One region of the Streptomyces sp. NPDC006332 genome, then DNA from elsewhere that is predicted to be linked to it. Evidence: riboswitches for the same ligand, from Rfam matches in the RefSeq annotation. Region 1 holds a riboswitch; each other region holds the start of a gene.

Region 1 (3,239 bases):
GGGCGGGCCCTGTTCGACGATCCGGCCGCCGTCGATGAAGACGACCCGGTCGGCGATCTCACGGGCGAAGCCGATCTCGTGGGTGACGATCACCAGGGTGGTGCCGCCGCGCGCCAGGTCCTTGATGACGGCGAGGACCTCACCGACGAGTTCGGGGTCGAGCGCGGAGGTGGGTTCGTCGAAGAGGATGACTCCGGGACGCAGCGCGAGGGCCCGGGCGATGGCCACACGCTGCTGCTGTCCACCCGACAACTGCCGCGGGTAGGCGGCGGCCCGGTCGCCCAGGCCGACCCGGTCCAGCAGTTCACGGGCGAGTTTCTGCGCCTCGGCCTTGCCGAGCTTCCCGGTCGCCACCGGGGCGGCGGCCACGTTGTCCAGCGCGGTCAGGTGCGGGAAGAGGTTGAAGTTCTGGAAGACGAAGCCGATCCGGCTGCGCTGGGTCAGGATGGCCTGCTCGGTCAGCTCCTTCAGGCGGTCGCCCTGCCGGCGGACGCCGATCAGTTCGCCGTTGACGCTGACGTATCCGATCTCCGGCTTCTCCAGGTGGTTGATGACCCGCAGGAGGGTGGACTTGCCGGAACCGGACGGGCCGAGGATCACGGTGACCTCGCCGGGCCGCACCGTCAGGTCGATCCCGTCGAGCACCCGGTGGGCGCCGTACCACTTGTGCACGTCGTGCACCTCGACGGCGGCGGCCGCGCTGACAAGCGTCTCGGTGGTCATACGGCGGCCTCCCGGCGGATGCGGGCCCGCAGGTCGGTGAGAGCGGTCCGCAGTTTCTGCAGCGGCGTCGGCGGCAGGGTGCGCGTGGCGCCCCGGGCGTAATGCCGCTCGACGTAGAACTGGATGACGGACACCACGCTGGTGAGGATCAGGTACCAGACGGTGACGACCAGCAGCAGCGGCACGATGTCACCCGGGTAGGTGGCGCCCATGGTCTGCGCGCTGCCGAACAGGTCGAGCAGGGACACGTAGAAGACCAGCGAGGTGCTCTTGATGAGGCCGATCAGCTGGTTGACGTAGTTCGGGGTGATGGAACGCAGCGCCTGCGGAAAGACGATCTTCCGGAACTGGTAGCCCTTCGGCAGGCCGAGGGCGGAGGCCGCCTCGTGCTGGCCCTGGTCGACGGAGAGGATGCCGCCGCGGACCACCTCCGCCGCGTACGCCGCCTCGTTGAGGCTGAGCCCGATGACGGCGACGACCATGTCGGTGGCGAGCCGGGACTCGTCGAAGGTGAAGAAGGCCGGCCCGAAGGGGACGCCCACACTGAGCGTCTGGTACAGGGCGCTGAAGTTGTACAGGAACAGCAGCACGACGATCAGGGGGATCGAGCGAAGTGCCCAGACGTACGTCCAGCTGACCGCGCGGAGCACCGGACTGCGCGAGAGCCGGGCGAGAGCCAGCAGGATGCCGCCGATGAGGCCCAACACCGCGCTGTAGGCGGCCACTTCGAGGGTGACGAGGAGCCCGTCGAGGATGGTCGGCCGCAGGAACCAGTACCCGAAACGGTCCCACTGGTAGAACGGGTTGGACACCAGGCCATGGACGAACTGGGCCGCCAGCACCAGCACGACCGCGGTGGCGATCCAGCGGACCGGGTGGCGCAGTGGGATAACTCGCTGTGCAGCGCGGGGAGTTGACGGGGTGTCGGTGGGCGGCGGTGCCTCGGCGAGGGACACGGTGGCGCCTGGGGGTTCACTCATGGAGGGCTCCGGCAGAGTCGGTCCCCCCGGGCGCGGCGAACGCCACGTACGCCGACGGCCGCCTGGGCGGCGGGGAGACGGCACACGGGAACGCACTGGAACCGGGGGCTGGGCGGACAACGGCACACCGCACGGGCGGTGTTCGTCAGGAACGCGGGGGGCTGGGGAAGGAGGTCAGCCCCGACAGCGGGCACGGCCCGGTGCGGTACACAGTGCGCTGTTCACACGCAGCAGATCGACGGTCCGGTCGGCGACGAGGAGGGTCAGGTACGACAGCACGCAGCCCTGTGGGCGGCGGAGGGCCGTCCTGGGAGCTGCGTACATGGCGTCACCGTCACTCTTCCGGCCCCCGGGGGGCATCGCGCTTACCGAGACTTCGTCGGTCGGGTCGTCACCTGGGGCACCCCACCGCGTGCGAGGGTTGCCGGTCAGCAAGCCAGGGCTTGTCGCTGACACTCATGACCGTTCTGGGTCGCAAGTTAAGACAATCGCCAGAACACATGTCAATGCCGGTCCAGCAATTGGAACGGGTCACCCGCTCCGCGCCACGTGGGCCGCCCAGTCGAGGATCTGCACGGCCGCTCCGGCGTCCTCCAGGCCCCGGCAGTGGGCGTGGTGCAGGCGGGCGATGCCGTCGAGGTCGAGAAGGGGGCCGAAGGCCGGGTGCGCGGCCAGGCGGCGGGCGTAGGCCCACAGGGCGTGGTGTCCGGCGACGCGGTGCACCGCGGCGGCGTCGAGGTGGTTGCGGTGCACGGTGTCCAGCCGCACCAGAGTGACCCACAACTCGACGTCGGCGACGGTGAGATGGTCGCCGATCAGATGGTCCTGGAAGGCCAGCCGTCGCTCCAGCACGCCGAGCGCGGCCAGCAGTGTGTCGAGGGCCCTCGCCCGCTCGGACGCGTCCGCACCGGCCCGGCCCGCACGCTGCGCGGCCTCGTTGATGTCCCGGGCGCACATCCGCTCGACGGCCTCGATCTCGCTCTCCGTCCCGCACGGGTACAGCGCGGGCCGCCCGGCGCCGAAGTGCCGGGCCAGGTCGCGGGTGATGTCCGGGGCGTGGGTGGAGACGATCCGCCCGGACCAGTCGTCGCTGAGCACCGGCCCGACGGCCGGGCCGGAGTACCGGTGTGCGCTCGCCTCGTACAGCGGACGCAGCGCGGAGTGACCGCCGTCGGGGCTGTCGGGCACGGCGTCCAGATACGTCACCGGACAGGCGTCGGCGAGGCCGAGAAGAGCGTGCACGACGGCGATGCGCAGGCCGTCGGAGCAGACGGGTGACAGATGGAGGCGGTAGCGGCGGGGCACGGCGTAGTGGCCACTGCGCGCGTCCCGGCCGATCCGGCCGCGGAACGCGGTGGCGCGGGGGGCGGACGGAGCGGCGGCGAGCGGTGTGACGGACATGGATCTCCCCGGGGGTGATGCGCAGACGTACGCGCGGCGGAAGCGTTCGTCGGGCCGTGGCCGGCCGGTGTCCACCCGAGCGCGACGGCCCGTGGGGGCACCGGGGTGCGGCGGGCGCGCGGGGGTGGGGCGGCT
Region 2 (3,239 bases), on a different contig from region 1:
CCGCGATCGTGCTCATCAAGACCAGCGTGGACCGGATCCCCGAGATCGCCGAGTCGATCGCCTCGCTGGAGAGCGTGAGCGAGGTCTTCTCCGTCACCGGGACGTACGACCTGATCGCCATGGTGCGGGTGCGGCGGCACGAGGACCTGGCGGAGGTCATCCCCGGCCGGATCAGCAAGATCCCCGGCGTGGAGGGCACGGACACCCACGTGGCGTTCCGTACGTACTCGCAGCACGACCTGGAGGCGGCGTTCGCGATCGGGCTGGACTCCTGACCGGCGAAGCCCTTCTCACACGGCCGGGACGCAGCGGCCGTCCTCCGTCCGGTACCGCCACTTCGCACCCTCGCGCACGAGCTCCCGCACCGCGGTGACGAAGCGCTCCACGTGCTCGTCCGGGGTGCCCGCGCCGAAGCTCACCCGGATGGCGTTCAACGACTTCTCGCCGGGCGCGGCCTCGGGGGCGCCGCACTCGCCCTGGGTCTGGGGGTCGCTGCCGAGCAGGGTGCGGACCAGCGGGTGGGCGCAGAAGAGGCCGTCGCGGACGCCGATGCCGTACTCGGCGGAGAGGGCGGCGGCGAAGTGGGAGCTGTTCCAGCCGTCGACGACGAAGGAGATCACGCCGACCCGGGGAGCGTCGTCCCCGAACAGGGACAGGATCCTAACCTCGGGCACCTCGGCGAGGCCGGTACGGACCTTCTCGATCAGGTGCCGCTCGCGCGCGACCAGGGAGTCGAAGCCGGCCTCGGTCAGCGCCTTGCAGGCGGCGGCGATGGAGTAGGCGCCGATGACGTTGGGCGAGCCGGCCTCGTGCCGGGCGGCGCTCTCGTGCCACTCCACGTCCACTCCCCCGTCCTCGCGCCGGGTGACCTTGCGGCTGGCCCCGCCGCCCGCGAGGTACGGGTCGGCCGCGATCAGCCAGTCGGACCGGCCGGCCAGGACACCGGAGCCGAAGGGGGCGTACAGCTTGTGCCCGGAGAAGGCGATCCAGTCGACGTCGAGGTCCTGCACCGAGACCGGGTGGTGCGGGGCCAGCTGGGCGGCGTCCAGGACGATCCGGGCGCCGTGGGCGTGCGCGGCGGCCGCCAGTTCCCGTACCGGCCACAGCTCCCCGGTGACGTTCGAGGCGCCGGTCACGCAGACCAGGGCCGGGCCGTACGGGTCCCGTCCGGCGAGGGCCCGCTCCAGGGTGGCCACCGCCTGCTCGGGGGTGCGCGGGGCGTCCAGGTAGCTGACCCGGGCGTCCTGCCAGGGCAGCAGCGAGGCGTGGTGCTCGGTCTCGAAGACGAAGACCTGACAGTCGGCCGGGAGCGCGGCGGCGAGGAGATTGAGGGAGTCGGTGGTGGACCGGGTGAAGACCAACTGGTCGTCGGCGCGGCAGTCCAGGAACTCGGCGACGGTCCGGCGTGCGTTCTCGAAGAGGTCCGTGGAGAGCTGGGACAGGTAGCCGGCGCCGCGGTGCACGCTGCCGTAGTAGGGCGCGTAGGCCGCCACGTCGTCCCAGACGCGCTGCAGGGCGGGCGCGCTGGCCGCGTAGTCGAGCGCCGCGTAGGTGACTTCGCCACCGGTGACGAGCGGGACGGTGACATCCCGTCCCAGAACGGGCAGAGGTGCACAAACGGACTGGGTGGCGACAGCGGTGGGGACAGACATGGCGAACTCCCGTGAGAGGCAGCTGGGATCACCACGCGAGCGGGTACGGCTCAAGCGTGGGTGAAGGTGGAAAAAGCGGGTGCGGAGGCGGGGCTCTGCGGCCCTATCGCATTCGCTTGCTCACGGAAGGCTCCTCGACGACCAGGACCCCTGGTGCGCTCACTCAGAAGAGTGCGAGGGGTCCGCGCTTGCCGTAGACCTCGCTGCCTACGGCCTGGTCTTCACCCGGGGCACCCCGCCACGGACGGAGGGTTGCCGGACAGTCGGCCGGGGCCTCATGACTGTCACTCATGACCTGGTCAAAAACGTACGCGACGTGATCGCGGTCCCGCAACCCGTGTCCGGATCGCGGGACATCGCCACGTCGTCAGGCGTTGCTGGCCGCCGCCCAGCGCTCCAGCGTCCGCTTGGCCGCGCCGGAGTCGATGGACTGTGCCGCCTTGTCCATGCCCACCCGGATCTGCTCCGTCAGCGGCGCCCCGGTCGGCTCCAGCGCCACCAGCGCCGCCGCCGAGTTCAGCAGGACCGCGTCCCGGACCGGACCCCGCTCGCCGTCCAGGAGACGGCGGGCGACCTCGGCGTTGTAGGCGGGGTCGGCGCCTCTCAGTGCTTGCACCGGCACCAGATCGAGGCCGACGTGCCGCGGGTCGAAGGGCTCCTCGGTGACCTTGCCGTCGCGCACGATCCACACCCGGGAGGTGGCCGTGGTGGTCAGCTCGTCGAGCCCGTCGTCGCCGCGGAACACCAGCGCGGACGAGCCGCGCTCGGCCAGGACGCCGGCGATGAGTCCCGCCATCCGGGTGTCGAAGCAGCCGATCGCCGAGGCGGTGACCTTGGCGGGGTTGGTCAGCGGACCGAGCAGGTTGAACGACGTCGGAATCCCCAGGTCGCGCCGGACCGCGCCGACGAACCGCATCGAGGGGTGGAACCTGGCCGCGAAGCAGAAGGTGATCCCCGCCTCGTCCACCACCCGCGCCACACCCTCGGGCGACAGGTCCAGGTTGATGCCGAGCTTCTCCAGCACGTCGGAGGACCCGCTCGCCGAGGACGACGCCCGGTTGCCGTGCTTGACCACCTTCGCCCCGGTGCCCGCGATCACGATGGCGGACATCGTCGAGATGTTGACCGTCTTGGCCCGGTCACCGCCGGTGCCCACGATGTCGACGGCGGGTCCGGGGATGTCCAGCGGCTGCGCGTGCGCGTACATCGCCTCGACGAGACCGGTGATCTCCTCGACGGTCTCGCCCTTGGCCCGCAGCGCCACCATGAAGCCCGCGATCTGCGCGTCGGTGGCCTCACCGCTCATGAACCGGTCCATGGCCCACGCCGTGTCACCGGCGCTCAGATCCCGGCCGCCGAGCAGCGCGCTCAACACCTCGGGCCAGGAACGGCCCGCCGCGGTGTCGCCTCCAGCGGGGGTCACAGCGCTCATAAGCCGCTCCTGGGTCTGTCCCGTACACGCCGGGACACGGTTCTTCTCGTCGGGTCCACCCTATCCAGCGCCGGGCACGGCGAAGGGCCCCCGTCCGAAGACCGGACGGGGGCCCTTGCCGTGGTGTGGCGACGCGGTGATCAGTGGTGGCCGTG
Region 3 (3,239 bases), on a different contig from region 1:
TGCGCCATCGGCGGGCGCTCCTCCGTGTCGACCGAGTAGGTGCGTGGCTCGAAGCCGTCCCCCGTTCGTTCGAACTGGGTGAGGGCGGGCCGGACGAGGTGGCCGCGGGCCAGCCGGAGCTGGGCGGTGCGGTAGATCGCGGCGGACATGCGGCCCAGTGCCTGCCCGTCCTGGTGACGGTGGACGCGCACGCCCAGGTCGACCTGGGCGAGGGAGTCGAGGCCCACCAGGTGCAGGGCGTCGACCAGCATGCCCAGCTCGACGCCGTATCCGACGGGGAACGGCAGCTGTTCGAGCAGGGAGCGGCGGGCCGCGTACTCGCCGCCCAGCGGCTGTACGAAACCGGCCAGCTGCGGCCAATGCATGTTCAGCAGCGGGCGGGCCATCAGTTCGGTGACCCGGCCGCCCTGGCCGGCCTTCCCGCCGAGCGGGCGGTCGTACATGCCCTTGACCAGGTCGACGCCGGGTTCGGTGAGCAGCGGGCCCACGATCCCGGAGACGAAGTCGGAGGAGAACTCCTTCAGGTCGGCGTCGATGAAGCAGACGATGTCGCCGCCGGTGACCAGCAGCGAGCGCCACAGCACCTCGCCCTTGCCGGGGACGGCCGGGATGCGGGGCAGTATGTCGTCGCGGTGGACGACCCTCGCCCCGGACGCGGCGGCCACCTCGGACGTGCGGTCGGTCGATCCCGAGTCCACCACCACGATCTCGTCGACGAGCGGGACCTGACACATCAGGTCGTGACGGATCACGGCGACGATGTCACCGACCGTCTCCTCCTCGTTGAGCGCCGGCAGCACCACGCTGACCGACTGGCCGGTGGCGCGTTTCGCTGCCAGGATCCTGTGGAGCGGGCGATCGTTCTTCGACCAGGAGCGGGTGTTCAGCCAGCGCTCGACTTCGTTCAGCACAGTGCGCGGCTCCTCTGCGTTTCTCGGCGAGACCGTGATCCACGTGCCAGGTGATCCATCTCGCGGTTCGGACGACTATCTCAACTGTCCTGGCCTTCGGTTACAGTCTTGAACAACGCGGGTGACCATCGCAGGTCGGGGTCGCCGCCTTGTTACACCGATCAACAACCACATACCGCTCATCCAGAGGGGCAGAGGGATACGGCCCGATGAAGCCCCGGCAACCCTCCAGTCGGTTCTCGTCACCAGCGAGGCTCCCGACTAGGGAAGGTGCCAAATCCGTCTCACGGCGAAGTGCGTCGTGAGGAAGATGAGGAGAAAGGGCCTCGCCTCCATGGCTGTGCAGACTGATGCAAGCACCACGAACACCGTAGACCTCGGCCCCGCCGCCGCGCTGAGCTGTCGCGAGTGCGGTCACCGGGTGCCCCTCGGCCCGGTCTTCGCGTGCGAGGAGTGTTTCGGCCCGCTCGAGATCGCCTACGACTTCTCCGCCTACGACGCCGAGGAACTCCGCAAGCGGATCGAGGCGGGCCCCGCGAACATCTGGCGCTACGCGCCGCTGCTGCCCGTCCCGGCTGACGTGGCGGACAAGCCCAACATCAACCCCGGCTGGACCAAGCTCGTCAAGGCCGACAACCTGGCCCGTGAGCTGGGCGTCGACGCCGGAAAGCTGTTCGTCAAGGACGACTCCGGCAACCCGACGCACTCCTTCAAGGACCGGGTCGTCGCCCAGGCCATCGAGGCCGCCCGCGTCTTCGGTTTCACCACCCTGTCCTGCTCCTCCACCGGCAACCTCGCCGGCGCGGTGGGCGCCGCCGCCGCCCGGGCCGGCTTCCGTTCCTGCGTGTTCATCCCGCACGACCTGGAGCAGGGCAAGGTCGTCATGGCCGCGGTCTACGGCGGAGAGCTCGTCGGCATCGACGGCAACTACGACGATGTGAACCGTTTCTGCTCCGAGCTGATCGGCGACCCGGCCGGCGAGGGCTGGGGCTTCGTCAACGTGAACCTGCGGCCGTACTACGCCGAGGGCTCCAAGACGCTGGCGTACGAGATCTGTGAGCAGCTCGGCTGGCGGCTCCCGGACCAGCTGGTCGTCCCGATCGCCTCCGGCTCGCAGCTCACGAAGATCGACAAGGGTCTGCAGGAGCTGATCAAGCTCGGGCTCGTCGAGGACAAGCCGTACAAGATCTTCGGCGCGCAGGCCGAGGGCTGCTCGCCGGTGTCCGTCGCCTACAAGGCCGGGCACGACGTGGTCCGGCCGCAGAAGCCGAACACCATCGCCAAGTCGCTGGCGATCGGCAACCCGGCCGACGGTCCCTATGTGCTCGACATCGCCCGTCGCACCGGCGGCGCGGTGGAGGACGTGAACGACGAGCAGGTCGTCGACGCGATCCGGCTGCTGGCGCGGACCGAGGGCATCTTCGCGGAGACCGCCGGTGGTGTGACGGTCGGTGTGACGCGGAAGCTGATCGAGAACGGTCTGCTCGACCCGACGAAGACCACGGTGGTGCTGAACACGGGTGATGGTCTCAAGACGTTGGATGCGGTGGCCGACACGGGGCTGACTGCGACCATTCGCCCGAACCTTGAGTCCTTCCGTGAGGCTGGGCTCGTCCAGTAACTCGTTTCGTCTGCGGGCCGGTGGGGGCTGGTCGCGCCCACGCGGCGGTAGCCGCACATTCAACACAGCCCCGCGCCCCTATGGGGCGCCACACCTGACCGGAGGTCATGAGCATGAGCGTCAACGTCCGCATCCCCACCATCCTGCGCACCTACACCGGTGGTCAGGCCGAGGTCGCCGCCGAGGGGAGCACCCTCGGCGAGGTCATCGCCGACCTGGAGAAGAACCACACCGGCATCGCCGCGCGCGTTCTCGACGACCAGGGCAAGCTGCGCCGGTTCGTCAACGTGTACGTCAACGACGACGACGTTCGCTTCGAGCAGGGTCTGGAGACCGCGACTCCGGACGGCGCCGGTGTCTCCATCATTCCGGCCGTCGCCGGCGGCTGATCATTACCTTCGGTAACATCAGTTACCGAGCGTTCATAGAATTGCCCCCTCCGTGAGAGAAGCGGAGGGGGCAATTCAATGTGGTTGAGCGCGGTACAGTTGGGGAACGCGTTGCCGCTTCACAGGTCGGCAGACCTTGTTTCTGCCGTGCGCCCGACGAGATGTAGCCAAAGTGTGTGCCTCGTTCGTGGCTTTTGTGAGCTTTGCGGGGCCCGACTTGCCCTGGATTCAGGCGAATTCTCGCCACATTCCGGATCGCGTGCGTCCAGAATTCTCGTCCGATTGACCTGTTGCAGACGGCAGTTGGACATATACATT

Evidence for each region. Region 1 has a riboswitch for S-adenosylmethionine ahead of ABZ027_RS16210 (amino acid ABC transporter permease). Riboswitches for the same ligand answer to the same signal wherever they lie in the genome.
Region 2: it holds a riboswitch for S-adenosylmethionine, as region 1 does, so the genes downstream of both, ABZ027_RS37355 (aminotransferase class V-fold PLP-dependent enzyme) here and ABZ027_RS16210 (amino acid ABC transporter permease) in region 1, are expected to answer to the same signal.
Region 3: it holds a riboswitch for S-adenosylmethionine, as region 1 does, so the genes downstream of both, thrC (threonine synthase) here and ABZ027_RS16210 (amino acid ABC transporter permease) in region 1, are expected to answer to the same signal.

Annotation. Positions count from the first base shown of each region.
Region 1 is NZ_JBEXRA010000015.1:84,048-87,286, forward strand. Features, by position in the region: gene ABZ027_RS16205 (amino acid ABC transporter ATP-binding protein) at 1-723, opposite strand, end outside; gene ABZ027_RS16210 (amino acid ABC transporter permease) at 720-1,703, opposite strand; SAM riboswitch class IV at 2,060-2,167, opposite strand; gene ABZ027_RS16215 (glutathione S-transferase C-terminal domain-containing protein) at 2,235-3,104, opposite strand; gene ABZ027_RS16220 (putative leader peptide) at 3,239-3,239, opposite strand, start outside.
Region 2 is NZ_JBEXRA010000065.1:16,963-20,201, reverse strand. Features, by position in the region: gene ABZ027_RS37360 (Lrp/AsnC ligand binding domain-containing protein) at 1-275, shown strand, start outside; gene ABZ027_RS37355 (aminotransferase class V-fold PLP-dependent enzyme) at 291-1,652, opposite strand; SAM riboswitch class IV at 1,832-1,948, opposite strand; gene trpD (anthranilate phosphoribosyltransferase) at 2,020-3,084, opposite strand; gene ABZ027_RS37345 (cytochrome bc complex cytochrome b subunit) at 3,225-3,239, opposite strand, start outside.
Region 3 is NZ_JBEXRA010000012.1:50,316-53,554, reverse strand. Features, by position in the region: gene ABZ027_RS13650 (glucosyl-3-phosphoglycerate synthase) at 1-911, opposite strand, end outside; SAM riboswitch class I at 1,088-1,228, shown strand; gene thrC (threonine synthase) at 1,246-2,532, shown strand; gene ABZ027_RS13640 (MoaD/ThiS family protein) at 2,646-2,921, shown strand.